4 regions of the Paenibacillus haidiansis genome follow, and region 2 is predicted to be linked to each of the others. Evidence: riboswitches for the same ligand, from Rfam matches in the RefSeq annotation. Region 2 holds a riboswitch; each other region holds the start of a gene.

Region 1 (7,962 bases), on a different contig from region 2:
TCGGAAAGTACGATACGAATCAGCAGTCGATGTTCGTCGGCGCGGTCGACAGCCTGCAGGCCGGCGGGGGTACGGCGACCTTCGACGGGATCGTGGTGGCGATGAAAATGCTCCAGGATGAGCTGACTGCGAATCCGAACGTGAAGCCGCTGATCTTTGTGCTTAGCGACGGCGAGACGAACACCGGCCATTCGCTGAAAGATATCAAGGGATTGATCGAAAACTACAAAATCCCGGTCTACACCATCGGATATAACGCCAACATTCAGGCGCTGCAAAGCATCTCCAGCATCAATGAGGCGGCCAGCATCAATGCGGACACGGAAGACGTCGTGTACAAGATCGGCAATTTGCTGAATGTGCAAATGTAAATTTTATGGGGACGAGGAGGAATTAGATTGTCATTTACGATGGAAGTAGTAAGCCCGGAAGAACTGAAATCCGCAATTGAGGAGCAGGTGAAGCCCGAACCCGAGGAAGTATCGCAGCTAAAGGAGCTGGCCCAAAGCAATGTCACGACGATCCTGGATCTCGATATCGAGTCCTTGGAGAAGCGGAGAGAAATTTTGCAGTCGATCGATAATTTTGGGATGAGCACGATGAAATCGTCGTCGGAGAAGAATTCACTCCTGCAAGTATCCGTCGGCGATCTGTCTAAAATGGGCGACGACGGCGGCCAGGTCGCCAAAGGGCTAACCGAGCTGCAGCTTCAATTGAAGGATCTGGACCCGAGCGTAGTCGATTTCGCCAAGACCGGCTTTTTGGGTAAATTGTTCAACCCGCTGCGGGCCTACTTCGCAAAGTTTCAAAAAGCCGACTCCGTCATTTCCGACATTATCGTCTCCCTGGATAAAGGCAAATCCGTGTTGAAGAACGACAATACGACGCTGGAATTCGAACAGCAGGCGCTGCGGGAGCTGACCAAAAAGCTGCAAAAAGAAATCCAGCTCGGCATGCTGATGGACGCGGAGATCGAATCCCAGCTCGAGACGGCAAAACTGCGCCAGGAATCCGAGGACAAGATCCGCTTCATCACCGAGGAAGTGCTGTTCCCGCTGCGGCAGCGGGTCATGGACCTGCAGCAAATGCTGGTCGTGAACCAGCAGGGCATCATGGCGATCGAAGTCGTAATCAGAAACAACAAAGAATTGATCCGGGGCGTGGACAGAGCCAAGAACGTCACCGTTTCCGCCCTGAGAATTTCCGTGACGGTCGCCAGCGCGCTTTACAACCAAAGAATCGTCCTGAAAAAAATCGAGCTGCTGAACCAAACGACGGACAATCTGATCGCCAGCACCTCGAAAATGCTGAAGGATCAGGGCGCGGCGATTCAGAAGCAATCGCTGGAAACGAGCATCTCCGTCGATACGCTGAAACAGGCTTTCAGCGACGTGCTGGAGGCTTTCGATTCGATCAGCACCTACAAGCGGGAGGCGCTCCCGAAAATGCGCGAAACGATCAGCCAGTTCCGGGAATTGGCCGATACCGGCGAAAAGCAGATCGAACGTCTGGAGAAAGGCCAGAAATTAGGGTTGTAGCTTTGACAGGGCGAAAACGGAATAACGCCGAAGGCAAAACGAAAAATCCTGCATTCCACTGCAGGATTTTTTCGCGTTCATCCGGCCCAATGCGGCGGACGGACGAGCGACGGCGGCAGCTTCGTGGCGGCATCTCCCCTCGCCGCGTTAAGCTGCGTTTGGGTCAGGAAAAGGCTGCCGGTCAGATCGGCCCCGCGAATATCCGCATCCCGGAAGTCCGCCCCGATCAGGTCGGCGAATCTGAGATCGGCGTCCCGGAGATCGGCGGCAATGAGGTAAGCGCCCCTTAAATTGGCGTACCGGAGGTCCGCCCCCTTCAATTTGGCGCCGATGAGATCGGCTCCCCGCCCCACTTTACGCTTCGGCGGTTTCTGCGGGCTTCCATATCGGCGGCGGGCGTCTTCGCGCACCAGCTCGCTCGCTTGGCGAAGCAGATCGCTCACCTTGGCCCGGTGCCCCGCCGCATCCAGCGCGATAAGCTCGTCCGGTCCTAAACCAGTGAATCGCTCCGTTTCGTCCAGAGCCCGGCGGATCTCATCACGGAGAGTATCGGCGGCCGGCAGGGCCAAAACTTCGTATAGGTACCAAAGCAGCTCATGAAGCTGCCACATAACCGGAAACACCGCGAACATCTCCGCGGCGGTCCCGGGAGCTTGGCGCCAGTCTATTCCGCGATAGGTGATTTGCGAGACTTTCTGTCCGGCACCGAAGCAATCATACACCGTACAGCCGCGGTATCCGCGGTCCCGCAGCGAATCATGCGTACCGCAGCGGAAATCCTCCCGCAGATGCGGACAAGGCTGGCCGGCCGGTTTGTCGGCGGCAAAATCCGCCGAAGCGGCGAACGGCAGCGCCACACAGCATAAGCCGAAGCAGTTCCCGCAATCCGCCTGAAGGCCGGCCCGCCCGGGGGCGGGCGAAGACGGCGTATTTTCGTGATTCCGTGCCATTACCCCAACTTCCTTTCATGATGCACCTTAAATTTAATTATCTATATATTATCTTAAATCCCTATAGCATTTTATGATAGAATGATTTTGTTTGACCAGTAGTCAACGAAAATTTACAGAAATGAATAAAGAGAGGAACATTACAATTGGCACAGTTGTTTTACAAGTACGGAGCAATGAACAGCGGTAAGTCGATTGAAATTTTGAAGGTCGCCCACAATTACGAAGAACAAAACAAGCCTGTTCTTATTTTTACTTCCGCCGTGGACGACCGCGATGAAGTAGGCTTCGTCTCTTCACGGATCGGTTTGCGCAGAGAAGCGATTCCGATTTACGACGATACGGATATTTACGAAATCGTACGAAGTCATAAACCGAAGCTGTATTGCGTGCTGATCGACGAATGTCAATTTCTTAGTGAAAGCAGCATCCGGCAGCTTGTTCGGATCGTCGATGAGCTCGATATCCCGGTGATGGCGTTCGGGCTGAAGAACGATTTTCAAAATCAGCTGTTCGAGGGCAGCCGCCAATTGCTCATATACGCGGACAAAATCGAAGAAATGAAAACAATCTGCTGGTTTTGCGCCCGCAAGGCCACGATGAACCTGCGGATGGAGAACGGCAAACCGGTATATACCGGAGAGCAGATCCAAATCGGCGGCAATGAATCCTACTATCCGGTATGCCGCAAATGCCATGCCAACCCGCCGCTGTAAAATATCCCTACTATCGCAAGTGAGAATTAGCCCCGGACCAGCCCGAATGGTCCGGGGCTTCTTTAGAATCAAACTTTGTTTTGCTCTATTTCTAAATGATATTTATTAAAAACATCTTGACATAACACTATATATTGGGATATATTCGCAATACGCCAACTACATATTGTGGAGACAGGTACTTTGTTGATCAACAAGGTTTAATAGGGAAGTGCGGTGCGAAACCGACGCGGTCCCGCCACTGTAACAGAGGAGTGCTCTCTGAATGAACCACTGAATCGCCCCTTGGATAGACCGGCATTCGGGAAGGTAGAGAGGATGTTGAGACTGGAGCCAGGAGACCTGCCTGTTTCTTAGACACGGGAGCTTCCTACGGGAAATAGGACAGTGTTTTACATCAGGTTATTTTAAGCTGAGGTATTTTGCCTGCCCGTTCTTTCGGGGGTAAAATATCTTTTTTTATTGAAGGATGTGAAAATGATGGTTATCGCCTACGATTCAAAAACCGGCAATGTCAGACGGTTTATTCAAAAGCTGGATGCCGAATGCGTTCAGATTGACGAGGATATGAGTCTGGATACGCCTTTCGTGTTGGTCACCTATACGACGGGCTTCGGCCAGGTTCCGGAGAAGGTGCAGAAATTTCTGGCCAGGAACCACAAACAGCTGCAGGCCGTGGCCGCTTCCGGCAACCGCAATTGGGGGCAATGCTTCGCCATGAGCGCCGACAAGATCGCCTCCCAGTATGAAGTGCCTGTGCTGTACAAATTTGAACTCAGCGGCACTCCGTTAGATGTTACCAACTTTCAAGAAAGGATGAGTTCACTTGAAGCATATCGAGCTAAACAATGAAATTATGTCCCGGAGAGAAGACGGCTTCTTCGATCTGGAAAAGGACCTGCAAGCCGTACAGGCGTTTGAGGAAGAGGTAAAACTGCAAATGATGGCTTTCTCCAGCGTAGAGGAGCGGATTACTTATTTGGTAGAGCATAACTATTACTATGATGTGCTCGCCGAATACACGATGGAGCAGGTAAAGTCCATCACTGCGCTAATTGCCTCCATCCCGTTCGAATTCAAATCTTACATGGCCGTTTCCAAATTTTATCGGGACTACGCCCTGAAAACAAACGACAAAAAACTGTATCTGGAGACATATCAGGACCGGATCGCGATTGTCTCCCTGTTCCTAGGCCAAGGGAACTTTGAAAAGGCCAAGGAATACGCCGTTGCGCTGATCGAGCAGCGCTACCAGCCCGCAACGCCGACCTTTCTCAATGCCGGGAAAGCCCGGCGCGGTGAAATGGTCTCCTGCTACCTGCTTGAGCTTGACGACTCGCTGAACAGCATCAACTACAATATTTCGACCTCGATGCAGCTGTCCAAGCTGGGCGGCGGTATCGCGCTGAACCTGAGCAAGCTGCGCGCCCGCAACGAAGAAATCAAGGGCATCGCGAACGCCTCCAGCGGCATCATGCCGGTGGCCAAAATTCTCGAGGATACGTTCTCTTATGTGAACCAATTGGGCCAGCGCAAAGGCGCGGGGGCTGTGTATATCAACATTTTCCACTGGGATGCCAACGAGCTGCTCGACAGCAAGAAGATCAACGCCGACGAGAAGTCCCGCCTGCAGTCGCTGTCCATCGGACTGATCTGCCCGGATAAATTCTTTGAGCTCGCCGAGCGGAACGAGGATCTGTATGCATTTGCCCCGTATTCCGTCTATAAGGCGTACGGGCAGCATCTCGACGATATGGATATCGATGCGATGTATGAGGAACTGCTCGCCAACCCTGCCGTGATCAAAAAGAAAGTGATGAGCGCACGCGATATGCTGACGAAGATTGCGATCATCCAGCTGGAGAGCGGCTATCCCTATATCATCTACCGCTCGAACGCCAGCCGCCAGCATGCCTTGAACGCGATCGGCAGCATCAAAATGTCCAATCTGTGTACGGAAATCTTCCAGCTGCAGGAAACCTCCACGATCCACGATTATGATCAAGCGGACGAAATCCGCCGCGACATCAGCTGCAACCTCGGCTCGCTGAACATCGTGAATGTGATGGAGCACCGCAAGCTTCGCGAGTCCGTATACACGGGCATGGATATGCTAACCGCGGTGTCCGACATGATGAGCATCGAGAACGCGCCGGGCGTGCGCAAAGCCAACTCGGAGCTGCACTCCGTCGGCCTCGGCGTGATGAATCTGCACGGCTATCTAGCGAAGAACGGCATCCCGTACGAGAGCGAAGAAGCGAAAGATTTCGCCGGAACATTTTTCATGATGATGAACTTCTACAGCTTGGAGAGATCGATGAATATCGCCAAGGAGCGCGGCGTGACATTCCAAGGCTTTGAAGCTTCCGACTATGCGAACGGCGCATACTTCCTCCCGTATCTTGAGACCGACTTCGCCCCGAAGACGGCAAAGGTACAAAAGCTGTTTGAAGGCATGGAAATTCCGGGTCCGAAGCAATGGGCGGCGCTAAAAGAGCAGGTCGCCGAACATGGGCTGTATCATGCCTATCGGCTGGCCTGCGCGCCGACGGCCTCGATTTCTTATATCCAAAATGCGACGTCATCCGTGATGCCGATCGTGGATCAGATCGAGACCCGGACGTACGGCAACTCGACAACCTACTACCCGGTCCCTTATTTGTCCAGGGAGAACGTGCTGTTGTATAAATCCGCCTATAACATGGATATGTTCAAGCTGATCGATCTGATCTCGGTCATCCAGCCGCATGTCGATCAAGGGATTTCGACCGTATTGTTCGTCAACAGCGACGTGTCGACCCGTGAACTGGCCAGATACTACATCTATGCCAACAAGAAAGGCCTGAAGAGCCTCTATTATACCCGTACCAGAAAAGTCGGCATCGAGGAGTGCATCGCCTGCGCGATCTAATGCCAAGGTAAAGCCAGGAACATGAGGCCGATGAATCGGATAGACAGTGTCGTGGACAAACGCTGCCCACGCCCGACCAGCAAAGGAGGAACCCTGCAATGCGCGCAGTAAACTGGAACAAACCCGAAGACGATTACTCCAAAATGTTTTGGAATCAAAATATACAGCAGTTCTGGACGGAGGAGGAATTCCCCGTCTCTACCGATAAGAATGTTTGGGATATGCTGAGTGAGCAGGAGAAGGACATCTACAAGAAGGTGCTCGGCGGACTTACCCTGCTCGATACGAAGCAAGGCGGCGAAGGCATGCCGCTGATTCTGCTGCATACTACCAATTTACAGGCCAAATCGGTATTGGCGTTTATGGGCGCGATGGAGGAAATTCACGCCAAATCCTACAGCCATATTTTCACAACGCTATGCACCGGAACCGAGATCGACGAGCTGTTCGCCTGGGTGGACGCGCACCCGCTGCTGACCCGCAAGGCCGAGCTGATTACGGGCTGTTACAAAAAGCTCTTCAAGCCCCAAGCGACCGGCAAGGAATTGTACCTGGCGATGACCGCCAGTGTGTTCCTGGAATCGTTCTTGTTTTACAGCGGCTTCTTCTACCCGCTCTATCTTGCCGGACAAGGGAAAATGACCGCCAGCGGCGAGATCATCAACATGATCCTGCGCGACGAGAGCATCCACGGCGTATTCGTAGGACTGCTGGCCCAGGAGGTGCGGGCGTCGCTCGGCGCTGAAGAACTGGCGGAAGCGGAGGCGGAAATGGATGAGTTGTTCCGTCAGCTGGCCGAGATCGAGCGCCAGTACACGGAGGAGATTTACACGCCGCTGGGGCTGCAGGATGAAGTGCTCAGCTTCGTGCACTACAACGCCAACAAAGCGCTGATGAATCTGGGATTGGAGCCGTACTTCCCGGACGAAAAGATCAATCCGATCGTCGAGAACGGACTTAAGACGGATTCGAAAAATCATGACTTTTTCAGCCTGAAGGGCAACTCTTACCATCGTGCGATGCACGTGGATCAACTTACGGATGACGATTTCGTGTTTTAAACGGCATAACAAATGATTAGCCCCGGACCAGAACGACTGGCCCGGGGCTAGTTTTTGTGCACGCGATTAATTTTGCGGTGTATAAGTCAAATAAGTCCCTTTGTTTCCTACGGCGATATACTGCTTGCCGTCCCAGATCAGATCATGCAAATATTCGGAGGTTCCCGATTGGACTTTGGTCCAAACTTTGCCGTCCGGGGATCTTAGAATCAATCCGCCGGCCCCGACAGCCATGAACTCGTTGTTCCCGTAAATGATCGTACTGAGCGTGTCTTCTTTTTTGGAGTTATTGTCGAGATGTCGCAAGTAATACTTTTCATACTCCGACCAAACGGGATATTCCGCCTTCACCCATTTTCCGTCCGCCATGTAATACAGCATGATCGTTCCGCTGCTGTCGGAATACTCGTATTTCACGGTATGATCGTTGCCGCTGACAATAATCGGTTCATTGTCTACGAGCTGCGGATTCGTAGGACTGATGTCCTTCCAGCCGCTCGCGGGATCATACTTGTATATTTCGCCTGCCCGCGTTCTGCCGATAAAGTTGCTGCCGTCCCACTTCACTTCGATCGGATGATCCAGGCCGTACATAAGTTGGGACAAAGCAACCCCCTCGACCAGAGAAGCTCGATTCACCGAGAAATAGTAAACCCGACCGAGCGATTTAAAGCCCCAGTCCTCTTCCTCGGCCCCGAAAGCATAATCCTCGCCATTATAGCTTGCGCTGAGAACGGAATAATTTTTTAAGAGATTGAATGGTTTCTTCCATTGAACCGCATCGCC
Region 2 (7,962 bases):
ATCATTACAGATCGTCAAATCCGTTGTCGTCGCCGACTTTGCCGTAGTTGCGGGACTTGGCTTCGAAGAAGTCGGTCTTGGTCGAGTTGAGCGCCTCGTCCGAGAACGGCTTGATCCATGGCATGGAGTTGACGTCGACGCCTTCGTACGCTTTGTCCAGGCCGAGCAGCTTCAGCCGCTTGTTGGCCGTGTATTTGATGTAATCGGACAGCTCGTCCAGGTCGATGCCGCGCACATTCTTAAGCGTGTAGTACGCCCAGTTCGTCTCCAGCTCAACGGCGCGGTCGATGGTGCGGTATACGTAGTCGATATTTTCCTTCGTGTTCAACTCCGGGTAATCGAGCAACAGCTGCTTGAACACTTCGGCGAAGAAGTAACAGTGTTGGTTCTCGTCCCGCTGAATGTAAGAAATCATCTGGCAGGTGCCCATCATTTTTTGATCGCGCGCCAGGTTGTAGAAGAAGGCGAACGTACTGTAGAAGAAAATGCCCTCCAGGATCAGGTCCGCGACCATGGCTTCGAAAAAGGTTTGCGGTGTCGGGTCGTTGCGGAAATTTTGATAAATTTCCGAGATGAACGTATTCCGTTCCAGCAGGACGGGATCATGCTTCCAGTACTCAAAGATCTCCTTCTGCTCCTGATCGGATACGAGCGAGGAAAGCACATAGGAATAGGACTGGTTGTGCACGACTTCCTGCTGGGCGATGATGGCCGAGATCGCCTCGAGGGAAGAGTCGGTAAAATACCGCTTCACATCGCCGACGAACATCGTCTGCATGGAGTCGAGCACGGCGAGCAGGCCGATGTTGATCTTGAAGGTGCGCTGCTCTTCGGGCTCCAGCGTCGGAAACTGCTGGGCGTCCTTGTTCATCGGGATCTCGTCGGCGATCCAGTAGTTGAGCAGCAGCACTTTGTACAGCTTATACATATTCGGCATCCGGATATCGTCCCAGTTCAGAATGCCGGAGCATTCGCCCCCGATGATGCGGGTGGATTTATTCGGCGCCTCCGTATTGAAAATTGTTTGCAATTGCATGATTTCATCTCCTTGATTAAGACACTAACTTATTTATGAAGCGCAAGACTCGCATTCTTCGATCGTCAGGGCGCGGCTGCGCACGTAGTATGTCGATTTCAGGCCCGCTTTCCAGGCGTGCAGATGCAGCTCCAGGAATTCGCTCGCCTTGATGTCCGGGCGCACGTACAGGTTGAAGCTTTGCGCCTGGTCCACATGGCGCTGGCGGGCGGCGGCCATATTGATCGATGTATGCTGATCGATCAGGAACGCCGTCTTGTAATACCAGATCGTCTTCTCGGACAAATCCGGTGCCGGGTTGGCGATTTTGTACGTCGTCTTCTCCTCGTAGGAGAGCAGGTCGTAGAGCGGATCGATACTGGCCGTGGAGCCGGCGATAATCGAAGTCGAGCCGTTCGGCGCGATCGCGAACATCCAGGCGTTGCGGACGCCGTTCTCACGGACCTGTTCGGCCAGCTCGCGCCATTGTTCCGTTGTCACGTATTTGCCCTCGCGGGAGCCGTCCGTATATCCGCGATAGGTGAAGTAGTTGCCGTTCTCCCAATCTGAGCCGGCGAATTTCGGATAGCGGCCTTTCTCTATGGCCAGCTCCATGCTGGATTTCACCAGCAGGTAGTTGATCTTCTCGTACAGCGCGTCATTGTAAGCGACCGCTTCATCCGACTCCCAGCGGATACCCTCAAGCGCGAGCAGATGGTGCAGGCCGAACGTGCCAAGGCCGATGGCCCGGTATTGGCTGTTCGTGTACTGCGCCTGCAGCACTTCGATATTGTTGATGTCGATGACATTGTCGAGCATGCGCGTCTGGATCGGCACCAGCCGTTCAAGCACGCCGGCCGGCACGGCCCGGGCGAGATGGATCGAGTTCAGATTGCAGACGACGAAATCGCCGGGAATTTTGGACACGACGATACGCGTTTGCCCGTCTTTGGTCACCAGTTCTTCTTGCTCGACGACGGTAGGCGACTGGTTTTGCATAATTTCCGTACACAGGTTGGACGAGAAAATCATGCCGTGCGCCCGGTTCGGGTTGGCGCGGTTGACGGTGTCGCGGTAGAACATGTACGGCGTTCCCGTCTCCAATTGCGATTTCATGATCCGTTTCATGATATCGATCGCCGGCATCGTAATGCGGGACAGGGTAGGGTGGTTGACCGCTTCCTCATATTTTTCGCGGAACGAGCCTTTGCCGAATTCTTCATCATAGAAATCTTCAAGCCCGAGCGCGCGGCCGTTTTCGTCTTTCCAGCCCATCGTTTTCTTCACTTCGTGCGGGCAGAACAGATTCCATTCCCCGCGGGCTTCGACCGCCTCCATGAACAGGTCGGGAAGGCAGACGCCGTGGAAAATATCATGCGCGCGCATCCGCTCATCGCCGTTGTTCAGCTTAAGGTCGAGGAAGGCGAGGATGTCTTTATGGAAGACATCCAGGTAAACGGCGATCGCGCCCTTGCGCGTGCCGAGCTGATCGACGCTGACGGCCGTATTGTTGAGCTGGCGAATCCACGGGATAACGCCGGAGCTGGTGTTCTTGTGGCCGCGAATGTCGGAGCCGCGGGCGCGAACCTTGCCGAGGTAGACGCCGATGCCGCCGCCCATTTTGCTTAAACGGGCCACGTCGGTGTTGGAGTCGAAGATTCCCTCCAGCGAGTCGTCGACCGTATCGATAAAGCAGCTGGAGAGCTGGCCGGCGACCTTTTTACCCGCATTCGACATGGTTGGAGTCGCTGCCGTCATATAGATATTACTCATCGCCCAGTAAGCTTCCTTGACGAGTTCAAGCCGCGTCTCCGCAGGCTCGCGGTGCATGAGATACATGGCGATGACCATATAACGTTCCTGCGGCAATTCCATCGTCCGGCCTTCAAAGTCAGTAGCCAGATACCGTTCGGTCAGTGTGAGCAGTCCGATATAGTCGAACAACAGATCGCGCGAAGGATCGATCGTCCGGCCCAGCTCCTCAATCTGCTCCTTCGTGTAGCATTCCAGCAGCTCTTCCCGGTAAATCCCGGCTTTGCACAGATCGACGATCAGATGATGGAACGAACCGTAGGGCTCTTCCGCGTAAGCTTTATAACGGCGATTGACGGCCGCTTTCTTATAAAGTGTGGTCAGCAGGGCGCGGGCCGCCGCAAACTTCCATTCCGGTTCTTCCCTGGAAACCAGCTCCAGGGCCGACATCGTAAAGGCGCTGCTGATTTCCTCGCCGGTTACTTCGTCTCGTCTCAGCTTGGAGGTGACACCGCGAAGCAGACGCTCCTTATCCACATTATGTAATCCGTCCAGGATGCGGTCGGCATAAACGCCGAGGCGCTCGTTGTCGAACGCGAGTTGACGGTTATTCGGTTTCGTGACGATGAGTGGCATAATAAAATCCTCGCTTTCTTGTCTTGGGCTGATCCGGCTTCCCGCCGGGCAAAATCTAAAATATTCAATTCTTAAATTTGTAATATTACTTTAAAAAAAGGGGCGCAGAAAAACGCGCCATGACCCTGCCATGTAACCTATGGTTCATTTATATTAAACTATGAAAAGTATCACAGATTAACAATTATACTAGAAACGCGGCAAGCTAGAAAGAGTAAGTTGGCTCCCACAGCGCCGGCCCGCCCTGGGCGAGGCTGCGCTCAATATCGATCAGCCGCTGGTTGGAGCTGCCCCGATAGAGCAGGGAAGGGTCGCGCAGCTCCTCGACGAAGCGCCCGTCAACCAGAACCTGGCAGCGTTCCAGCAGGCGGTATTCGGGCGAGTCCGGCCACGCCGCCAATTCCTCATAGGTATAGCCGCTGTATATCCAGATTGGCACCGGCCCGGCTTCCCGGCGCAGGCGGTCGATGAAGCCGCCAACCTCGGCGGCGGAGAAAAAAGGATCCCCGCCCAGGATACTGACCCCGTTTAAAAGCGGGTTATTTTTAATGTCATGAATGATTTCCCGTTCCCGCTCCGGCGTAAACGGCTCGCCGTAATTAAAATTCCAGGTGGCCGCGCTGAAGCAGCCCTTGCAGTAATGGCGGCAGCCGCTGATGAAGATGGCGGCGCGCAGCCCTTCGCCCTCATTGATCGACTCCGGGTAATAGCCGCAAATATTCATGATTCATGCTTGACCCGGTCGCGGACTTCCGCCTGCTTCGCGGCGTTGAAGCGCGTTTGGAAGTCCCCGGTCAAATAGCCGGTGACGCGGCGCAGACGGCGGATATGGACATCGTTCTCATGGCTGCCGCAGGACGGGCAGGTCGCGCCGATGATACCCTCGAAGCCGCAGGCGGAGCAGCGGTCGATCGGGTGATTGATGCTGAAATAGCTGACCTGCTGCGAGAGCGCGTATTGCACGATTTGCAGGAATGCCGCCGGATTGCTGCGGGCGTTGCCGTTGAGTTCGATATAAGAGATGGCCCCCGCGTTGCATAAGCCGTGGAAGGGAGCTTCCAGCCGGATCTTTTTCGCGGCGCTCAGGTTGAAATATACCGGAACATGGAACGAGTTCGTATAATATTCGCGGTCCACGACCCCGGGCACCTCGCCGTAGGCGGCGCGGTCGCGCTTGGTGAATTTGCCGGACAGCCCTTCGGCCGGCGTGGCGAACAGCGTGATGTTCAAGTTGTGGATCTCGCTCTGTCTGTCGCAATAGTCGCGCATATAGGCGATCAGCTCGTAAGCTTTATTGTAAACCAGCTCGTCCTCCGCATGATGCTTGCCGTACATCGCCTTCATGCATTCCGCCAGCCCGATGAACCCGATGGACAGGGTACCGTGCTTGAGCAGCTCGCGGACCGGCTCTTCCGGACCAAGCTGCTCGCCGCCTTCCCATACGCCTTCACGCATCATGAAATCCGATGCCTTGGCTTTCTGGGAAGCCTGAATTTCATAGCGGTGCAGCAGGCCTTCCAGCGCGATGTCCATGTAATGGGTCAGCTCGCGGTAGAAGCCGTACTCATCGGCTTCCTTCCGGCGTCCGAGCGCGATGCCGTGCTCCAGGCCGAGCTTGACGAGATTCAGCGTATTAAAGGAAAGGTTGCCCTTCCCGGACAGGTGATTGCGTCCGAACCGGTCGCTGAGTACCCGGGTGCGGCAGCCCATCGTCGCGAATTCCGTATCCGGGTCGGCCGGATCGTAATACATCAGGTTCAGCGGCGCATCCAGGTTGGCGAAATTCGGGTACAGCCGTTTGGCCGAGCATTCCGCCGCTTTCAGGAACAGATGATAGTTGGGCTCGCCTTCTTTTTGATTCACGCCTTGTTTGCATTTGAATATCTGAATCGGGAAAATCGGCGTTTCTCCGCTGCCCAGCCCCCGCATCGTCGCCGTCAGCAGCGATTCGATCACAAGCCGGCCCTCCGGCGAGGTGCAGGTGCCGTAGTTGATGCTGGTGAACGGAATCTGCCCCCCGGCCCGGCTGGACATCGTGTTGAGGTTATGTATGAGGCTTTCCGCCGCCTGCAGCGTTTCGCTCTCGGTTTCTTTTAACGCATATTTGAAAGCTTTCGGATATTCGGCCTGCAAATCCGCGCGGCTCATGTTGATTTCGCCGCCGAAATCCCCCTCGCCATCGCCTTCTTCAAAATACTCCAGCCCTTTGCGGAAGTATTTGGCGAACGATTTCGTCACATAAGGGGCGAGGTCGAAGTCCAGCTTGTTGGCAGACACGCCTCCGTACTGGGAGTTTTGCTGGGATTGAAAAATAATCGCGACCAGCGCCATCGCGGTCATGATCGAATTCGGCGGCCGGACGCTGCCGTTGCCGGTGTTGAAGCCTTCGCGCAGCAATTTTTCGAACGGGATGAAAATGCAGTTCGTCGTTCCGATCGCGTATTGGTCCAGGTCATGCACATACACGACATTGTCCTTGATCGCCTGCACCAGCCGCGGCGGCATCACGAAGTGATTCGCGTACCATTTGGCGTATTCGCTGCCGAATTTGCTCATTTTGCCGGAGAAGCTTTCCCCGTTCAGGTTGGCATTCTCGCGCAATACCTCCATATTCGTGCTTTCGACGATTTCCTCGCCCAAACGGATGACCTCGTCGAGCATTTGCGTCCGGATTACGTCCGTATCCAATCGATTCATGATCGCCATTATAAGTTCTCCTCCCCGATAACTAGGCAATAAATCCATACAAAAAAGCATTTCCAAACCGACAAGGTCGAAAATGCCCGGGTGCGCTTTTTGAAAATAGCCGGATTGCCGAATCTCCGTAAGTCAAAGTAAAGCTATGTATAAGCTGCAATCGGACACCTCCCCGTACCTCGCAGGTTCATGTGCGGTGTCTTTCAAACGGGCAGGTCTCCTGGCTTCCGAAATATTTGACCGGCGCCTTCCCGCAGGGAGTATTTGTACCTGCAGTGACATCCATGCCGGCAAATTCGCTGGGGGCAGAGCAACTACGGCTTGTCCCCGACTCTTCCGGTTACAGTGGCGGGACCGCAGCGGACTTGCACCGCACTTCCCTTTTAAGCTTCGGTGGAATAGGACCACCGAACCACCCATTTTCACTATATTTTGTTGTCCTGTTAAGATATTAACCCAATATATTGTGTTTGTAAATGACCCGTAAACGGAAAAACCGGGTGAAACGGATTGAAAAAACATTGAAAGCAACCATGGCGCGGGGAGCGGGGGACAAAAATTTTTTTGCCGTTTTATCTCGGAAGCTCGTGGGCATATTTCTTCCGCAATTGATTCAATTCATTCAATTTAAGCAAGTGCTCCTCCTGGTTTCTCATGCCGACCGCGACAATCAGGTTCTCCACCATAAATGTCGGGGCGATCATGGAATGGAACTCCCAGGCTTCCCCCCGGCTGGCAAACAGGGTGATATCGCTTTGGTCCGCGAAATCGGATACCAGACGGTCCGTGATGAGCAAGGTGCGGTAACCCGATTCCTTGGCGTGCTGAGTAATCACCTTCGCTTCCGGCAGCAGCCTGACGAACCCGAATAACACGACAAGATCGCCCTTCGCCAGGTGGAGGAGGTCCTCAAACAGTTCGCTGCCGCCGCGTTCCAAGCGGTGAATGGACAGGCCGAACCGGCCGAGCCGGTAACGCATCAGCTCCGCGAGGCCGGCCGACGGCCCGGGACCGTACACGTAGATCCGCTTGGCGGAGATCAGCGCGGTCACCGCGGCTTCAAATGATTCCGCGGAGTAGTGGCTCATCGTCTCCTCCAGCTGCCTGATGCTTGTGGCGAGAAACTGTTGGGGAAGCGGGCTCGCATCCGCTTTATCCATAATATTTTTCATTTTGGCGGCCGGGGTGACATCCAGCTGTTCGCGGAGCCGGGCTTTGAACTCTTTGATATTTTTGAAGCCGACCGAGCGCCAAAACCGCGACACCGAAGCGATGCTTAAGTCCAGCGCATCGGCGATTTCCTGTTCGGTGGAGAACAGGACGGCCTGCGCATTTTTCTGAATATAGTCGGCAATTTTCAATTGACCCGGAGACAGTGATTCCGTGTTCCAGTCCATTTTCACGAAGAAGGCCTCGCTTTCCTAGTCAGGTAGGTTGATAGCAATAGATTAACATACGGGGTTGGACCCGGCAAAAGGGAGAGCGGACGAGAGGGAAGGGCTGCTGCAAACAAGAATGACGTATTTATTTTCATTGAATTAGTTTATGTAAATATTTTTACATAAGATTTACGTGTATAAGCGTTGGAGTTAATAATTCGGTTTTATATTGGGAGTATCTTAAAGCCACACTGTTTGAACAACCTTTATTAGGGAGGAAAAAGCAATGGTTCGATTAGGCAAAAGATACGTGCTGACCCAATCGCAAAAGATGATGGTGTTTATTCTGTCCATGTCGCTCTACGGCTTGTCCAACATGATTACGGAGCTCATTCCTTCGGTGCGGCTCGGTCCGGTGGAATTCTCGGTGGAATATTTCGCCTTCATTCCGCTGACGCTGTGCATCCTGTTTCATCCGTTCTA
Region 3 (7,962 bases), on a different contig from region 2:
TCCCGAAGCGTGGTTACGATCGTTTGCTGCCGATCTCGATAAGCGCTCTTGACGATGCCTACCGGTGTGGAAGGATCGCGGTAGCGGAGCAGTATGTTGCGGGCTTCCTCGATTTGCCGCGTGCGTCTGCCGCTGCGCGGGTTGTAGAAGGCAATCACAAAATCCGCCGCCGCAGCGGCCTCAACGCGCGCCACAATGCTATCCCACGGCGTGAGATGATCGCTTAAGCTGATTGTGCAGGCATCATGCATAATCGGGGCACCCAGCAGCGAGGAACAGGACTGAACCGCCGATATGCCTGGGATCACCTCAACCTGTACGCCTTCTTCCCGGTTCCACCCCCGCTCGATCAGAACCTCATACACCAGACCGGCCATGCCGTACACGCCTGCGTCTCCGCTGGATATGACGGCGACGCTCTGCCCCGACTCCGCCCGGCGGACCGCTTCCTGGGCCCGGCCGACCTCTTCCGTCATGCCCGTCCCGACGATCTCCTGATGCGTAAGCAAGGGCTTGATCAGCTCCACGTATGTGTTATAGCCGATTACGGCCTCACTCTCTCCGAGAGCGGACAATGCCCGGCCTGTGATATGCTCCAGACTGCCGGGACCAAAGCCGATAATCGACAACTTCCCTTGTTGCTTCATTCCGTTTCCTCCACTTCAGCGTGTAGCGTTAATTAGTAACGTGCGATAACGCTCGATACGTTCCCGCGCATTTAAAATTGTTCTATTTCATCCCATACTCAGGAATTTCCGTGCGTTCAACCAGCAATTGGTTCAGCATGGTCTTGAATGCCTCGGCGCTCCGGGGAACGGAGCGGCCTTCGGTATACCGCGCGGGCAGGCTGTACCACAAATCCGCAATCAGCGGCAGTTCGAGACCAAGGGCCCGCAAGCCACCCCGCCCGCTGAATACCGCTTCCGGCGTTCCCGCCGCCAGGCAAGCCCCATGATCCAGCACGATAACCCAATCCGCCCAGCTGTAGGCCAGATTCATGTCGTGTGTCGCCATCACGATCGTTGTCCCTTGCTTATGAACGCTCTCCAGTCCCGCAAGCAATTGAGCTTCCGAAAGTGGGTCCAGATAGGAAGTCGGCTCGTCAAGCAAAAGGAGCTCCGGCTTCATCGCCAGCACCCCTGCGAGCGCCGTGCGTTTCTTTTGTCCCAAACTGAGCTGATGAATGGGCTTGTCCTTCAGTTCTTCCAGCTTCAGCAAGTCCAGCATCTCAAGGCAGCGCGTCTTAATTGCCGCTTCATTCATCCCCATCCCGCGCAGCCCGAATGAAATATCCTCCCCCGGTGTGTTCAAGATCAACTGCTGCTCGGGATCCTGGAGCACGAGACCGACGTTGCGGCGCAGAGCCGCCAGATCTTTCTTGGCATAAGATACGGGGATTCCCGCCTGCAGCACCCTGCCCTGCTGCGGACGGAGAATGCCGACGGCATGGAGAAAGAATGTGGACTTGCCGGAACCGTTATGGCCAATCACCGCTGTCTTGCATCCCCCGGGGATGGAAACGGTCAATTCCCGCAGCGCGGGCTCCGCCGTATCGGGATAGCGGAATACTACTCCTTCAAAAGTCAAGCTGTCAGCCATGTTCATCTTGTTCTCCTTCTCTTGTCGGTCCATTTGTCCGTTGATGATGCCTATACCAACCTAATCCACAGCTCGGCAAGCAGCATCAAAGCGATGCCGATGTATGCCGACGCGGCGATTTTTCCCGGTACAGTCCGGGGTTCATATGGAGGCAAGACAATCTGTCCCGTATATCCCCGGGTAAGCAGCCCTTTGGAAAGCCCGTCATAACGTCGCATGGTGTTTGCAAATAGAGCGCTGCCCATCCCCGCCATCTCCCTCATCCTGGCCCAAAATCCTCGCTTTCCGCCCCTCAGACGACCGGCGAGAAGCATTCCGTGCACCGTATCGCTCAATAGAAATAAGAATCGGTACATAATCAGCATCAGCTCCAGTACGATTTCCGGCAGCCGCAGCTTCCGGAGCACCTGCAGCAGCTCGCCGAACGGAGTCGTTAATATCAGGAAGAAAAAGCAGGACAAACAGGCTATTACCCGGGCCAGCAGCTTCCCTGCCCGCCGAATTCCCGCCGCCATAACGTACAGGCTTTGCTCCGAAGCCGGCAGCTTGAGAGCAAGTACCGCGTCGGAGGCCTCCGGCCGTCCCAACTCCACGAGCACTGCTGGAAGGCTGAGAACAAAGAACAACAGCGCCGTACAGAGAAGCGATCCGTAGGTACGGGCAGGAATTTTGGCAAAATGGATGCACCACAGCATCATCCAAAAGAAAATAATGACCTGTAAAACAGGATGCAGGGAATAAGAAAGGATGAACATCACCACGGCGAATAAGCTTTTCCACAGGGGCGACAAATGGCGCAGCGCATTGCTGTAGGACAAAGCGTCAATTCTTCTGAGCATGGGACTACCGCCGTTGCTGTCTGCCTTTCAGCAGCCCGACCGAATAACCGATCACTCCGGCCCCAAGCGCCGCCTGCAGCGCAAACAGCATGCTTTCCGTTTCCCCGGGCAGCTCGGTAATCGGCTTGAACCAAGGCTCATAATCGGGGGCAACCTCCGTAATGACCCCCTCCGCCGCATCGTCAGCCCCGCCGAATTCCCCGTCGACCAGCAGCAGCGGCAGGACCACGAGCAGAACTACCGCCAGCAGCATCAACGCATTCTTCCACTTATTGCTCATTACAGGCCTCCTTCTTTCGTTTGACCTTTTAGCCGCGATAGGTCGTTCGGAATGTACGATTTCAACCAATTCCAGAGCAGTACGGTCAGCAATCCCTCACTGATCGCCAGCGGAATCTGGGTTACGGCAAAAATGCCGCCGAATTTCAGCAGGGAAGCGGCAAATCCGCCGTTCGCCGCGGGGAAAGCGGCCGCAAGCTGGACGGAAGTAACCACATAGGTCATCAGATCGGCGCAGGTCGCCGCCAGAAACACCGCCAGCTTTTCGCGTTCGGTGAATCTCATCATCAGTCTGTAGACGGCATACCCGGCAAAAGGACCCGCCACCGCCATCGAGAAGGCGTTCGCTCCCAGTGTGGTGATTCCTCCGTGGGCCAGCAGCAGCGCCTGAAACAACAGGACGATCGAGCCGATTACGCTCATCGGCAGCGGCCCTAGCATGACCGCTCCGAGGCCCGTCCCCGTAGGATGAGAGCTGCTTCCGGTAACGGAAGGCATTTTGAGCGCGGACAAGACGAAGGTGAACGCTCCGGAAAGCCCGAGCAGCAGCTTCACCTCGGGATTGTCCTGGGTCAATTTTTGCAGCTTCACCACCCCGAGCACAAAAAAAGGCAGAAACGCCGCCCACCAGAAAACGGCCCAGCCAACCGGCAGAAAGCCTTCCATAATGTGCATCGCCAGCGCCGTTCCCGGTTCATTGAGCAGTAAATAAACGGTAAATCCGGCGATCAGGGCCGTCATGCTCCAAAATCTCCGCTTTTTCATTCTTGTTCCTCCACTTATTATTCGTACAGTCACAAACTAAAAACTCCCACCCTGCAGGGTGGGAGTGCTTTGTACGTCATCAGTTGTGCAAGAGTCGGACCTGCTGCGGAAGACCGCTGGCCGCCGATCTTGAACAGAAGTACAACAGAGGCGGATGTTCTGCCGGAATGGCATTCATGGGAAAAATCACGTCAATGAGCCATCCGCAATACCGCTTGTCTTCTCTTCTATGCAACCAATTCGTACACCGCTCCTATCCGCGTAGGGTCATGGTGCGAACAAACAAGGTAGGTCTCCTGGCTCGGAATACAAACGCGTTCCTTCGTCTTCCCCGGATATAAAATCCGAGTGACAATCTGAAGTTCGGCTCTTCCTTACAGTGGCGGGACCGCTCGGGATTTGCACCCGATTCCCTGTTATCCCTTGCCTGAAACAAGGGCACCCTGTTTGTTAAATTTGTCCAGTTAATTATAGTGAGATTCGGCTAGCGATGTCTGTGATAAAAGTGGAGGCGCCGGCATTTAATCAAAAAGCCTGCCGATGGATTCCCAGAATGGGACTGATCTGCAGGCTTTTGTAGTGCTTGTTTGGGATAAAACTATAATAAGTATATTCCGTTTTATTTTACTTCTTGAGTCCCGGTCACTTTACCGTCGATAACCGCCGTAGCCTTCACATCTTCGCTTGCATAGTAGATGTTGCCGTCCACGGTTGCCGACTCATGAAGATTAAATCCGTTGGCTTCGACATAAACGTCGCCTTTAACCGTTCCGCCTTGAATTCTCAGGTTTTCGCTTTGCACCGTCAATTTCGGTACGGTCAGCGTGTAGTTGGCCGTGATATTGTGATCTTCATCTTGCGCGTAAAGGGCGATTTTACGGTAAATGTCTCCGTCCGCAGCGTCTTTATCATGGAATTCGCCGGCAACGATCACGTCTTTATCGACCGTCACATCATTCAAAATCGCTACGATCCAAGTTCCTTGTTCACTGACCCCATTCACGAATGCGTCCGCTTCGTTGACGAGCGAAGCCGTCGTTACCGCATCGGCTGCTTGGTTGCCCGCGTTTGCCGAAGTATCTTCATTCTTTGCGCCGCAGCCGGATAGCAATGCAACCGCAACCCCCGCTGCCAGCAAACCTTTGAAAATTTTCACAGTAGATCTCCCCCAAATAATAATATTTATGATGCAAAAATGATTATATATAAAATCTTATCATAATCATGTGATTAATTTCACTATAAATGTTATTTTTTTCACTTACTTTTGCAAGTAAAATATCCGTTAATTTCCTGGAAATGCCGGTTGGCCAATTTTATGGTTTAATAAAAAGATATCAAGTGAAAAATAGGGTTGCATAGCCACCGCCCGCTCGGCGGCTTTACCCGAAATAGCATAAGAAAGGCAAAGGATTATTCCCATGAATTTGACATCATTGATTCAGGCGTTGAAACAGCTGGATTTAAGAAGTTGCCTAATCAGCCGCCAAGGCAAGCCGATATTTGAACAATATAGAGATGATCGAACGCCGCATGAAATCGCCAAAATCAACTCCTGTACCAAAAGCGTCCTGTCCGCGCTGATCGCTATCGCGATGGATCAAGGACTGCTGCCGGGGCCGGACACGCCGGCCGCGGAGTTTTTCCCGCAGCTTGCCGCGGACCCGGATTCCCGCAAACGGGAAATTACGCTGCGGCATTTGTTGACGATGTCGGCGGGCTTTAACTGGACGGAGTTCGGCGGCCAGAACTCTTTTCCCAAGATGACCCGGTCGCCCCATTGGATCAACTTCGTGCTTGAACAGCCTTTGGCGGACCCTCCGGGAACCATGATGGAATATAACTCCGGCATCTCCCAAATGCTGTCCGCCATTTTGGCACAAGCCGCAGGTATGACGGTGGCGCGGTATGCCGAGCTTCATCTGTTCGGCCCGCTTGGCATCGAATCGTACGAGTGGGAGCGCGACCCCCAGGGAATCCATACGGGCGGCTTCGGTCTAAGGCTTCGGCCCGAGGATATGCTAAAGTTCGGGCAGCTTTATTTGCAGCAGGGAGAATGGAACAACAACCGGCTGATTTCCCGTGAACGGATTGCGGAATCGGTAGAACCCGCCATCTCGTCGGAACCGCCCCGCCGCGGCCGTTACGGCTGGCATTGGTGGACGGATACCTATCCGGATTCAGACGGTCCTCCCGGCACTGCCGCACCCTTATTCGATTATTTTTATGCGCGGGGGTTCGGCGGCCAGTATATTTACGTGGTACCCTCGCTAGAGACGGTCGTCGTTCTGACCGACGACAAACGCAAAAAACGGCAGTTTCCCGGCGATGTGTTCCGCCAATTCATCGCTCCCGTGCTGGCTCGGCAGATGCAGGAATCATAATGATTCACGGGTCACGCCGTGCGCACATGATCGAGCAGCGGTTGGATATATTTCTTGTCCGTGCTATCGAAAGATTGCTTAATCGCTTCGACCATGGCCTCGTCTTCAGGGGTTTTATCCTTTTTCCTTTTCAGGATATGCGGCAGAATCTTCATCATAAATTTGCTTACGAGGCCCATTCTTTCATAATTCAGGCCGCTTTGAAAATAGAACACAGGAATCGCCCCTCTGTCCTGTTCCGAAATATTGTTCTTGATGACGTTCTCCACTGTACCCTTTGCCTCCGCCGGCGCGGCCCCGGTGGCATACACAATTATCTTTTGTCCCTGTCGATGCGGACGTTGAAGCAAGTTTTTGAATTTAGCCAGCCCGTTAATCTTGCCGGCATAGATCCCCCCGCCGTAAATAACGGTTTCGTATCTAGCCAGGGTTTCTCTGGATATCGTTTTTAATTCGGCAATGTCGCAATTCAACTCTTCTTTAATCCAATTCGCATACCTTTCGGTAAATCCCGTCTTGCTGGAGTAAACGAGCAGCACTTTCAAATCCAACACCTCTCTCAATTATTTAACGGCTTGGGTTACAAAGGCTTTAAAAGCTTCATCCAATTGTGCGAGAATTTCTTCCGTACCGAAATCGGGGCCTTGCGTCGCCAGTATGAATGATAGACCTTGGGTGTAAATGATCATGTTAAGATACAGCGACTTGGCTTTGTCAAAGCCGATATTTAATATTTCCGACAAATGCTGAACAACCTTTGGATCACCTTCTTTCCGATAAATATCATCCAGAGAATGGATATCGGGGCGTTTGCGCATCATGTACAGCCGGTATAAATGAGGCTCCGTTTGGGCAAGCCGGATATAGGCGGCACCGACGGAACGGGAATAGTCGTTTTTATCGAGATGTTCAGCGATATACTGTTTAAAGAACTTCCCCGTATAATCCGCCAATTCTTGCTTCAATTCATCCATATTGGAATAGTAACTGTAAATGGGCTGTACGGAACAGCCTAGTTTCTCGGCAATATTCTTGACCATGACATGTTCCGGGCCTTGCGTTCGAGCCAATTCGAAAGCCGCCTCCAATATCATCTCTCGCATGATTCTCTGCTTCGGCATGATGTAGTCCTTTCAGAATAACTGAGTTATATAAATGGTTTATATAACATGATTATTTTTAGAGCTATGAATTAGGTCACCTATTGGGCATATGTTGTACCTGGTATTCCTTTCGTTGGAGATTTCCAATCAAGCCACAAAAAAGCGGACCGGAAGGATGGGCTCCTCCGGTCCGTTATTTTTTGCTGCATACCGCGATATAATTTAAACTCTTGCCTGCCTGATTAAAGAAACGGAACATTTGTTTAAACATGATTCTATTCTCTTTTTTTAAGCCGTTGATCATAATCTTTAACATACCGAATAAGCCTTCGTCACGGACCATTCCCTTCGGATTCATCAGCGACATGGCGCCGGAGCTCGTCGATACTTCTCTAAAACCGATTTCGCTGAAAGTACTCGTCCAGCCCTCTATAGGCAATGGAGATACATTGACATGAATGATACCGCGTAAAGTATCTATCAATTCTTCCGGGGTATTTTTCGTCAACATAATATCATGCGTCAATAAAATGCCACCCGGCTTCAAGACGCGGTGGTATTCCGAGATCGCCTTCTTTTTCGCCGATGCATTCAGCATCGTCAGCATCGCTTCATTAAAAACAACATCAAACGATTCATCCGCAAACGGCAGCTTCATCGCATTGGCCTGTACGACCTGGATATAATCTTCAAGCTTATGCTTGGCGATGTTCTTTCGCCCTTTTTCCAAAGCTTTGGCATCCATATCGACGGCCGTTATTAGGCAACGGTATTTCTCCGCCAATTCGATGGATGTCGTACACATATTGCAAGCCACTTCCAGCACTCTGGATTCTTTCGATAGGTTTGCTTGCCCGATTAACCAATTCGTCGCCTGGATTCCGCCGGGCCTTAGCCTCTTCTTCCCCAACCGCGCCAAAAAAGTATGTCCCGCTTCCGTCTTCCCCATTTCCCCAGCTCCTTAGACTTATTCCTTCTCCGGTTTAACGACGG
Region 4 (7,962 bases), on a different contig from region 2:
GCGCGCAGCGGATCGTCAAGGCGAGAAGAACCGGGAAGCTGGACTTTCCCGGCTTGAAGAAGCTCGGCGTCGTTTTGAAACGGGCGCAGTATTTCATCACCTGCTCCGGCCGGCGCCTCGAAGGATTGAAAGTGAACGAAAGCACAATCCTCAGATCGCTGCTGTCGACAAAAGAGCTGAATATGTTTTTGCCTCAGCCGCAAGTGGAGCAATTATCCCTGTTTACCGATGAGGAGCTGGCCGGAGGGGCCGCAAAGGAGCTGGTCCCATGCCTTGGATAAAAGACGCCGCCTATTCCTATGACGGCAGCTTTGACGGTTTGCTCACCTGCGTGTTTGAGAGTTATGAACGGAAGGAAGAATTGGTCGCAATCAGCTCCGATGGCGATCCGCAATACACGCTGTTCGGTACCCGGACCGTCGAAACCAGTGCGGAGAAGGCGGCGAGGGTATATAAGGCGATCGGAGCAACTATATCGCCTTCGGCTCAGGAACTGGTCCGGTTGGGGTTTCTCACCTGCGCCCCCCAGAAGGAGTTGTTGATCTACCGCTTTCTGAGGCTGGGGTTCAAGCGTGGGGGCGCGGTCATGAATATGCTGACGGACGATACGGTCCACCGGCTCCGTAAAGCGGTGCAGCAATTAAATTCCGAAAGCCGCACTCTCATGGGCTTTCTGCGTTTTTCGGTCTACGGCGATGTACTGGTTGCCGAGATTGAACCGAAAAATCATGTGCTGCCGACGCTGGCCCCCCATTTTTGCGACCGTTACCGCAATGAGTCTTTTATGATCTATGATCGGACCCATGGACAAGCGCTGATGTACAGGCCGGATGCGACTCACGAACAAAAGGTGAGCATCGTGGACGTTGAGGAGCTGATATTGCCGGAAACCGGTGAACAAGAACAGGCCTACCGCCGTTTGTGGAAGCAGTTCTATCATACGGCGGCGATCCGGGAGCGCATTAATCCCCGGGCCCGGATGTCCCATATGCCCAAACGATACTGGGCTCATTTGACGGAGATGCAGCAAGATTAAGGCGGTAATGAAGGGGAATCCGAACCAAAGGCTATTTGTTTGCCGGAAATACGACTCATCTCCTCCCGCTTTGATACAATGGGTAAGACTGTTGAGATGTTTTTACTGTTCGGGAGGAAGCGATAAAGTGCGGGAAGATGGTAACAAACCAACTATGAATTTAAATGAAAATTTTTATCCCGGAAATAAACCGGATCGGTATATTTATCCCTTTGCCTGCCATGAGAATGAGCGGGAGCTGTGTGAGATGGAGCTTCGCGCTCTCTTTGGGCGGGAACCCGGTTCACTGGCTTATATCGAAAGTCCGTTAATGATCGAGCCGGACCGGAGCCCGTTTATTTCCATGCGGATGGACGTGCTGTTCTCATCGCCTACGCTGGAAGGTCTCGTTGCTCAAGCGGCCGGGTTAATGCTGGAAGGAAGCACTTTTAAGGTGCTGTATCTCAAAAATGGACTAAAGCGGAGTTACGAGGAGCAGCGTCAACTGGAACGGTTGGTGGGCGCGAACATTCGGGGAACCGCCGACATGCGCTGTCCCGATATGACGTTCGGGCTCCTCTCGCATGAACGGGGCTGGATGCTCGGCCTTTGCGTTCCGGCAGATCATGCCTGGCGGCAGCGCATACACAAGCCGCAAAATTATTCCACCGGCTTGCCCGTTGCCACCGCTCGCGCCCTCGTGAATATCGCCGTCCCCAACCCGAAGGGCATTAAGGCGATCGATCCCTGCTGCGGGATGGGCAATGTGATGATCGAAGCGCTGTCTATGGACATCGATATCGTCGGGATGGATTTAAATCCGCTGGCCGTGCGGGGAGCGCGAGCCAATTTGGCGCATTTTGGCTATGAGAACCCCGGTTTGGTGTCGATCGGAGATATGAACCGGGTGACGGGACACTTTGATGCGGCCATTCTCGACATGCCGTATAATTTATGCTCGGTGCTCCCGGGGGAAGAGAAGCGGGCAATGCTGGCGAGTCTGCGCAGGTTCAGCGAGACTTCCGTCATTGTTTCCACCGAAGCGCTAGAGAGCGATTTATTGGCCGAAGGTTTTCAAATTTTAGATTACGGACAAGCGGCAAAGGATTCTTTTGTCCGGAACATTTGGGTCTGCAGAAGTTAGAAATAAATAATGAATTTACCTCAATACATAACATAATGTGTAATGTATTGGTTGTTATCTGTGAGAAATTGCTGAATTTTGTTTTATTTTTGCAAATAAGCTCTTTTTAAGTCTCAAGTCCTATTCTATAATGTAAGGTAAACTTACATAAGAGGAGTGGGGGAAGAATGAATCAACTCCGCGGAATGGGAAAACATGATCGCATACTTACTATGAACGCAGCGCTTTCTTTAATCCTTCCTAAGTTGAAGAGGGAAGGCAAGCGAGCATCCGGCGCTTCGATGCGCTTGCTTCCGATCGATCCCGGTGCGGCGGGACGCAGCGAGAGCGACTGGATGGCGATGGTCAATGAATCGCTGGTCGCATCCGACAGACTGAAGGCCGCGGTCGGCGAGGTCAACGAGAGTATCGAACAGCTCCAGCGTTTGTCCGATATTTCCTCGGTTGAAGATATGAAGCTTAAATCCAGCAGCGAACGTTCGCTGGAGCAGGTGCAGGAAAGCCTGGCCGCCATGCAGGAGGTCGCCTCCTCCGCACTGCGAATTCAAGAGGCCGCGGACCAGCTCCATAACCGGAGCGGGAGGACGCTGGCCGAGGCGTCGCGGATCACGGAGGCGCTGGCCGCCGCGGACGGGACGATTCGCTCGCTGGCGGAATCCCAACAATCCATCATCGGTCCGATGAGCGATTTGGAGCACAACACCCGGCAGCTCGGAAATTTATATCGCGAGCTGGAAGGCATCTCCGGCGAAGTATCGCTGCTTGCCTTGAACGCTTCCATCGAGGCGGCCAGGCTGGGCGAGCAGGGCAAAGGCTTCGACGTCGTAGCCGGCCGGATGCGTCAACTCGCGCAGCAGAGCAGCAAGGCGATCGGCAGCTCGGCACCGCTGTTCCGGCAGATCATGAGCGAAGTGGAAAGGGTCAAGGAAACGCTGAATGACGGCAAAAAATCGGCGATGGACGGAATTGAGCTGCTTAAATCGATGGGCGGCGATATCCGTTACATTTCCGAGGAGGTCGCCGAGGTCAATGAGCTGGTCGGCGAGACGGGGCGCCGCAGCCGGGAGCAGTCGGAAATGACGCGGAATATGGAGCTCATGATGAGGGAAGTCCATGCGGCGCTGAGCCGCAGCATTGTCCATGTGGAAGGCGCCTTGTCCCGTATGGAATCGCAGCGGGTTCATATCTCCAAGCTGCAAACGGTGTCCGGCGGACTCCACAGGGCCCAGGCCGAACTGATTTCATCCCTGGATCATGTGCGGAGTAACGCGAATTCCGGGGATGAAGAAGCGAAGCGGGAGTCTGCGGCTCAAGAGCTGGGACTCGCCTATGCGCGAAAGCTGCGGGAGCAGGCGGAAAGCGAAGCGATCGTCGCGATGCGCGAGCCGGAACATCGCGAAGCTCTGGAGCAATTGCTCGCAAGCGAAGCCGGGCTGGAAGCGGCCTGGAGCAACCGGGCGGACGGTTCTTTCGTCGTCTCGATTCCGGAGGCGGGGCTGCTCAATGCCAAGGGCCGCGAGTGGTTTCGCAAGGCTGTAAACGGGGAGACGGTAGTCTCGGAAGTGTATGTCTCCGCCATCACGAAGCGTCGCTGCATCACCTTGTCCGTGCCGATCGTTAAAGACGGCGCCGTGGTCGGTGTGCTCGGGGCGGACTTGTCCCTGGAGCAGTACTAAGCGGGCAGGAGACGGAGATGGATATCTATTACTAGAATCCCGGCCGGTTATATTGTAAGATTTAAGCTTTTCCCCTATAATCCAATAGAGAAAGAAAAGCTCTGATTCAAGCGAATAGAAAGCACCCGTTGGTCCTGAAGCTTGCGGCAAGCAGCTTCGGGTTAAAAGGGAAGCCGGTGCGAATCCGGCACGGTCCCGCCACTGTATTCAGGGACGAAGCTAGAAGTTATGCCACTGTCATGCGCCACAGCATGATGGGAAGGCGGGCTTTCGTCGCCAACCTGATAGTCAGGAGACCTGCCCACGGGAAGTAATAGACGGTCCTTCGAGGAAAGGATAACGCTCTGCATAGATTCGGAAGCTGTGTTCCCGGTATGAAACTCTAGGCCGGTTTCCGTTATAACTTTGTAGACGTAACCCATCCGACACAGGATGGGTTTTTCTTTTGTTCCGATCTTCCCTTGTGGGGGAATTGACCGGAAGCGGGGGTTCGCTTCGGCTCAGGCATTTCTTTGAGAACTAGAAAGCGAAGGGGAGAGAGCAATGAAGAAATATACTAAGCTTTTGGGAATCTGGCTGCTGGCGCTGATGCTGTTTATCATGGCCGGCTGCGGCTCCAATAACGGAAATTCGTCCGCAAACACCGGCAATAACGTGACTCAGGCCGGACAGGAACAACAGCAAGCGGGTAATGCCGCCGACCCGGAGCAAGGGGAACTGCGCACTGCATATCCGCTTACGGTAAAGGACGCTTTCGGCACGGAGTTCACTTTCGAATCCGCACCGCAGCGGATTGTCTCGCTGGCGCCGTCGGAGACGGAAGGGCTGTTCGCTCTGGGGCTGGATGAACAAGTTGTCGGGGTCTCCGATAACGACGATTATCCGGAAACGGTCAAAGACAAGCCGCGCATGGGCGGATTCCAGGTCAATGTGGAGGCGGTCGTTGCGGCCCAGCCGGACCTTGTGCTCGCGGGCAATCTGGTCGGCGAAGAGACGGTAAAAAGCCTGACCGATCTCGGTCTCAAAGTGTACCGTTCCAATTCCAAAACAGTGGAACAGGTGATGGAGAATATCCGGGCGGTCGGCGAAATCACCGATCACCAGCAGGAAGCGCTCCAGGTTACCGAGCAAATGAAGGCCGAGCTCGCGCAAGTGACCGACGCCGTGAAAAATTTATCCGACGATCAAAAGAAAAAAGTATACATCGAGTTTTCGCCGGGCTGGACGGTCGGTAAAGGCGAGTTCATGGACGAGATGATCACCTTGGCCGGCGGCGTGAACGTGGCCTCCGATATTACGGGCTGGAGCGAAATCAATGAAGAGAATATCATCCAGGCGAATCCCGACGTCATCTTGTACGCCAAGAGCGTCATCGACGAGAACAACCGGACGCTGGCGGAAATTATCAAAGGCCGCGGCGGCTGGGACCAAATTACGGCGGTCAAGGAAGACCGGATCATTGCGCTCGACGACAATTTGCTCAGCCGTCCGGGCCCGCGCGTGACCCAAGGGCTGATTGAAGTGGCGAAAGCGATCTATCCGGAACTGATGCAGCCATGAGAACCAAATTGGCGGGGTACGGAACGGTCGGCCTAGGCCTGCTAATTTTGACGCTGCTGATTTGCATCGGGGTCGGTTCCGTTCCTCTGCCGATCGGCGAGATCACCGCCATTTTGCTGCACCGGATCCCCGGGCTCGGAGAATGGATACAACCTTATTGGCCGAGCTCGTCCGAGCAAATCGTCATGCAGGTTCGCCTGCCCCGGGTGCTGCTCGGCCTGCTCGTCGGCGCTTCGCTCGCGGTCGCGGGCGCCGCATTTCAAGGGGTGCTGCGCAATCCGCTGGCCGACCCGTTCACCCTGGGGGTATCCTCGGGTTCGGCGGTGGGCGCGGCCGTGCTGATCTTTTTCGGCTGGCAGTTTTCTCTTGCAGGGGTGTTCACTCTGCCGATGGTCGCTTTTCTTACAGGTGCGGCCACATTGTGGGTCGTGATGCGGCTAGCCAGGGAGAACGGCAAAATTCCGATCGAAAGCCTGATTTTGTCGGGCGTCGTGATGCAGTCCTTCCTCGGATCGATCGTCTCCTTTCTCACAACGATGTCGAAAAGAACGGTGAACGAAATATTATATTGGACAATGGGAAGTCTCAGTCTCCGCGGATGGTCGTATACGGCCATCCTGCTTCCATATCTGGCCCTGGGTGGATTGTTTCTGTGGGGCCGGGCGCGTTCGCTGAACCTGCTCGCCTTGGGTGAGCGCGAGGCGGCGCATTCCGGGCTCAATGTGGAATGGACCAAGCTGATTGTTTTACTCGTGGCTACGCTGATGACGGCGGCCGCGGTGTCCGTGTCCGGAGTGATCGGGTTTGTCGGCCTTGTTGTCCCCCACATCATCCGGCTGATTACGGGGCCGGATTACCGGCTTATTATTCCGCTTTCCGCAATTGGCGGCGGTATTTTTATGATGTGGAGCGACCTTGCGGCCCGCTCGCTGCTCGCTCCGACGGAAATTCCGCTCGGGGTGGTTACGGCGTTCGTCGGCGCGCCGTTTTTTGCCTACTTGTTATATAGAAAGAAAAAATCGAGGGAGAGGGAAATGCGATGATCGAGGTGAAGGATGCCGCCAAATCGTACGGCCGCCTGCAGGCGCTGCGCGGGATCAACTGGAAGGTCGAACCCGGCGAGTTCTGGGGCATCATCGGCCCGAACGGCAGCGGGAAAAGCACGCTGCTTAGCCTCATTTCCGGAATCGAAGCCCCCGATTCCGGAGAGATCGCGCTTTCCGGACGTCCTCTCGTCTCGTACGGGCGCAAGGAATTATCGCGGAAGCTGGCCGTGCTACAGCAGGACGGGTTGCCGCAGGTTGATTTTACCGTCCGGGAAATTATCGAGATGGGCCGCTTCCCGTTTCAGGATTGGCTTGGCAGAGAAACCGGCGATAGCGCGGAGAAGCTGATGCAAGAGATTATGGACAGGCTGGAGCTTGACGGTTTGGCGGACCGTCCGCTCGCCAGTCTCAGTGGCGGACAGCGGCAGCGCGCCGCCCTAGGGAAAGTAATGGCTCAGCAGCCGGAGATCGTCCTGCTGGATGAGCCGACGACCTACCTCGATATCCGCTACCAGATGCAATTTATGGAGCTGGTCGCGGGCTGGCAGCGGGACGAAGGCTTAACGGTGATCGCCGTCATGCACGATCTGAATCTCGCTTCGCTGTACTGCGACCATCTGCTGGTTCTACACGGGGGAGAAGTGGCCGGACTCGGCACCCCAGCCGAAATTCTGCTGCCGGAAACCGTGGAGGCGGTATTCGATGTCAAATCCTATAGCGTTGTCCATCCCGACACAGGGGGGCCGCAGATTCTGCTGCAAAAGACAATAGGGACCGGCATGGACCGAACGCTAGCTCCGAATACTCCGGGTACCGTTTTAGAAAAGATATCGGGAATGGTAGAATGAGAGTTATACAACCGGGGTAAACGTGATTGATAGTTTATTTTAAGAGAGGAGAATTCGAAAAAATGAGCCGATCGATTATGGACATCGCCGCACAGGTGCAAGGGCCGGACAAGACCGCCTCCAAAGCGGCGGCAGCCTATCTGGACAGCCTGACCAAGCCGCCGGGAAGCTTGGGCAAGCTGGAAACGCTGGCGGTGAAGCTGGCGGGGATTACCGGCGAGATTAAACCGTCCTTCCCGGGACGGGGCGTCGTCGTCATGGCCGCGGATCACGGCGTATGCGAAGAAGGGATCAGCGCGTTTCCGGCGGAGGTTACGCCGCAAATGGTGCACAATTTTCTCTCCGGCGGCGCGGCGGTCAATGTTCTTTCGCGCCAGGCGGGCGCGGAAGTCATGTGCGTCGATGTGGGCGTGAACGCCGAGCTTCGTCATCCCGGCCTGATCTCGCGGAAGGTCCGCTACGGCACGGCCAATATGGCCAAAGGTCCCGCCATGAGCCGGGAAGAAGCCGAGGCGGCCATTCTGGCGGGGATCGAGGTTGTGGAGGAAGCGGTCGCCCGGGGGATCAAATGCTTTGTCACCGGCGAGATGGGTATCGGAAACACGACGGCCAGCGCCGCGATCATGAGCGCTTTGACCGGCATTTCGTCACTGGAAACCGTAGGCCGGGGAAC

Evidence for each region. A riboswitch is a leader RNA that binds a small molecule or an ion and turns the genes downstream of it on or off. The one in region 2 is predicted to bind cobalamin.
Region 1: linked by a shared signal. The riboswitch ahead of nrdI (class Ib ribonucleoside-diphosphate reductase assembly flavoprotein NrdI) and the one ahead of V3851_RS10565 (anaerobic ribonucleoside triphosphate reductase) in region 2 are both predicted to bind cobalamin.
Region 3: linked by a shared signal. The riboswitch ahead of V3851_RS16090 (energy-coupling factor ABC transporter permease) and the one ahead of V3851_RS10565 (anaerobic ribonucleoside triphosphate reductase) in region 2 are both predicted to bind cobalamin.
Region 4: linked by a shared signal. The riboswitch ahead of V3851_RS14350 (ABC transporter substrate-binding protein) and the one ahead of V3851_RS10565 (anaerobic ribonucleoside triphosphate reductase) in region 2 are both predicted to bind cobalamin.

What each region holds. Positions count from the first base shown of each region.
Region 1 covers NZ_JAZHPZ010000010.1:142,387-150,348, forward strand. Annotated here, with positions in the region: gene V3851_RS18610 (vWA domain-containing protein) at 1-371, shown strand, start outside; gene V3851_RS18615 (toxic anion resistance protein) at 399-1,538, shown strand; gene V3851_RS18620 (pentapeptide repeat-containing protein) at 1,616-2,488, opposite strand; gene V3851_RS18625 (thymidine kinase) at 2,635-3,204, shown strand; cobalamin riboswitch at 3,364-3,568, shown strand; gene nrdI (class Ib ribonucleoside-diphosphate reductase assembly flavoprotein NrdI) at 3,685-4,056, shown strand; gene nrdE (class 1b ribonucleoside-diphosphate reductase subunit alpha) at 4,031-6,115, shown strand; gene nrdF (class 1b ribonucleoside-diphosphate reductase subunit beta) at 6,214-7,176, shown strand; gene V3851_RS18645 (WD40/YVTN/BNR-like repeat-containing protein) at 7,243-7,962, opposite strand, start outside.
Region 2 covers NZ_JAZHPZ010000004.1:194,593-202,554, reverse strand. Annotated here, with positions in the region: gene V3851_RS10580 (ribonucleotide-diphosphate reductase subunit beta) at 5-1,036, opposite strand; gene V3851_RS10575 (ribonucleoside-diphosphate reductase subunit alpha) at 1,070-3,403, opposite strand; gene nrdG (anaerobic ribonucleoside-triphosphate reductase activating protein) at 3,609-4,127, opposite strand; gene V3851_RS10565 (anaerobic ribonucleoside triphosphate reductase) at 4,124-6,064, opposite strand; cobalamin riboswitch at 6,294-6,533, opposite strand; gene V3851_RS10560 (MurR/RpiR family transcriptional regulator) at 6,673-7,497, opposite strand; gene V3851_RS10555 (cell division protein FtsQ) at 7,766-7,962, shown strand, end outside.
Region 3 covers NZ_JAZHPZ010000007.1:225,049-233,010, forward strand. Annotated here, with positions in the region: gene cobJ (precorrin-3B C(17)-methyltransferase) at 1-647, opposite strand, end outside; gene V3851_RS16075 (energy-coupling factor ABC transporter ATP-binding protein) at 730-1,599, opposite strand; gene cbiQ (cobalt ECF transporter T component CbiQ) at 1,650-2,438, opposite strand; gene V3851_RS16085 (energy-coupling factor ABC transporter substrate-binding protein) at 2,443-2,718, opposite strand; gene V3851_RS16090 (energy-coupling factor ABC transporter permease) at 2,718-3,482, opposite strand; cobalamin riboswitch at 3,752-3,943, opposite strand; gene V3851_RS16095 (polymer-forming cytoskeletal protein) at 4,102-4,638, opposite strand; gene V3851_RS16100 (serine hydrolase domain-containing protein) at 4,904-5,866, shown strand; gene V3851_RS16105 (flavodoxin domain-containing protein) at 5,878-6,405, opposite strand; gene V3851_RS16110 (TetR/AcrR family transcriptional regulator) at 6,430-6,987, opposite strand; gene V3851_RS16115 (class I SAM-dependent methyltransferase) at 7,163-7,918, opposite strand; gene V3851_RS16120 (cupin domain-containing protein) at 7,937-7,962, opposite strand, start outside.
Region 4 covers NZ_JAZHPZ010000006.1:191,701-199,662, reverse strand. Annotated here, with positions in the region: gene V3851_RS14370 (putative DNA modification/repair radical SAM protein) at 1-281, shown strand, start outside; gene V3851_RS14365 (TIGR03915 family putative DNA repair protein) at 269-1,036, shown strand; gene V3851_RS14360 (TRM11 family SAM-dependent methyltransferase) at 1,284-2,159, shown strand; gene V3851_RS14355 (methyl-accepting chemotaxis protein) at 2,327-3,835, shown strand; cobalamin riboswitch at 3,948-4,154, shown strand; gene V3851_RS14350 (ABC transporter substrate-binding protein) at 4,379-5,395, shown strand; gene V3851_RS14345 (FecCD family ABC transporter permease) at 5,392-6,438, shown strand; gene V3851_RS14340 (ABC transporter ATP-binding protein) at 6,435-7,289, shown strand; gene cobT (nicotinate-nucleotide--dimethylbenzimidazole phosphoribosyltransferase) at 7,352-7,962, shown strand, end outside.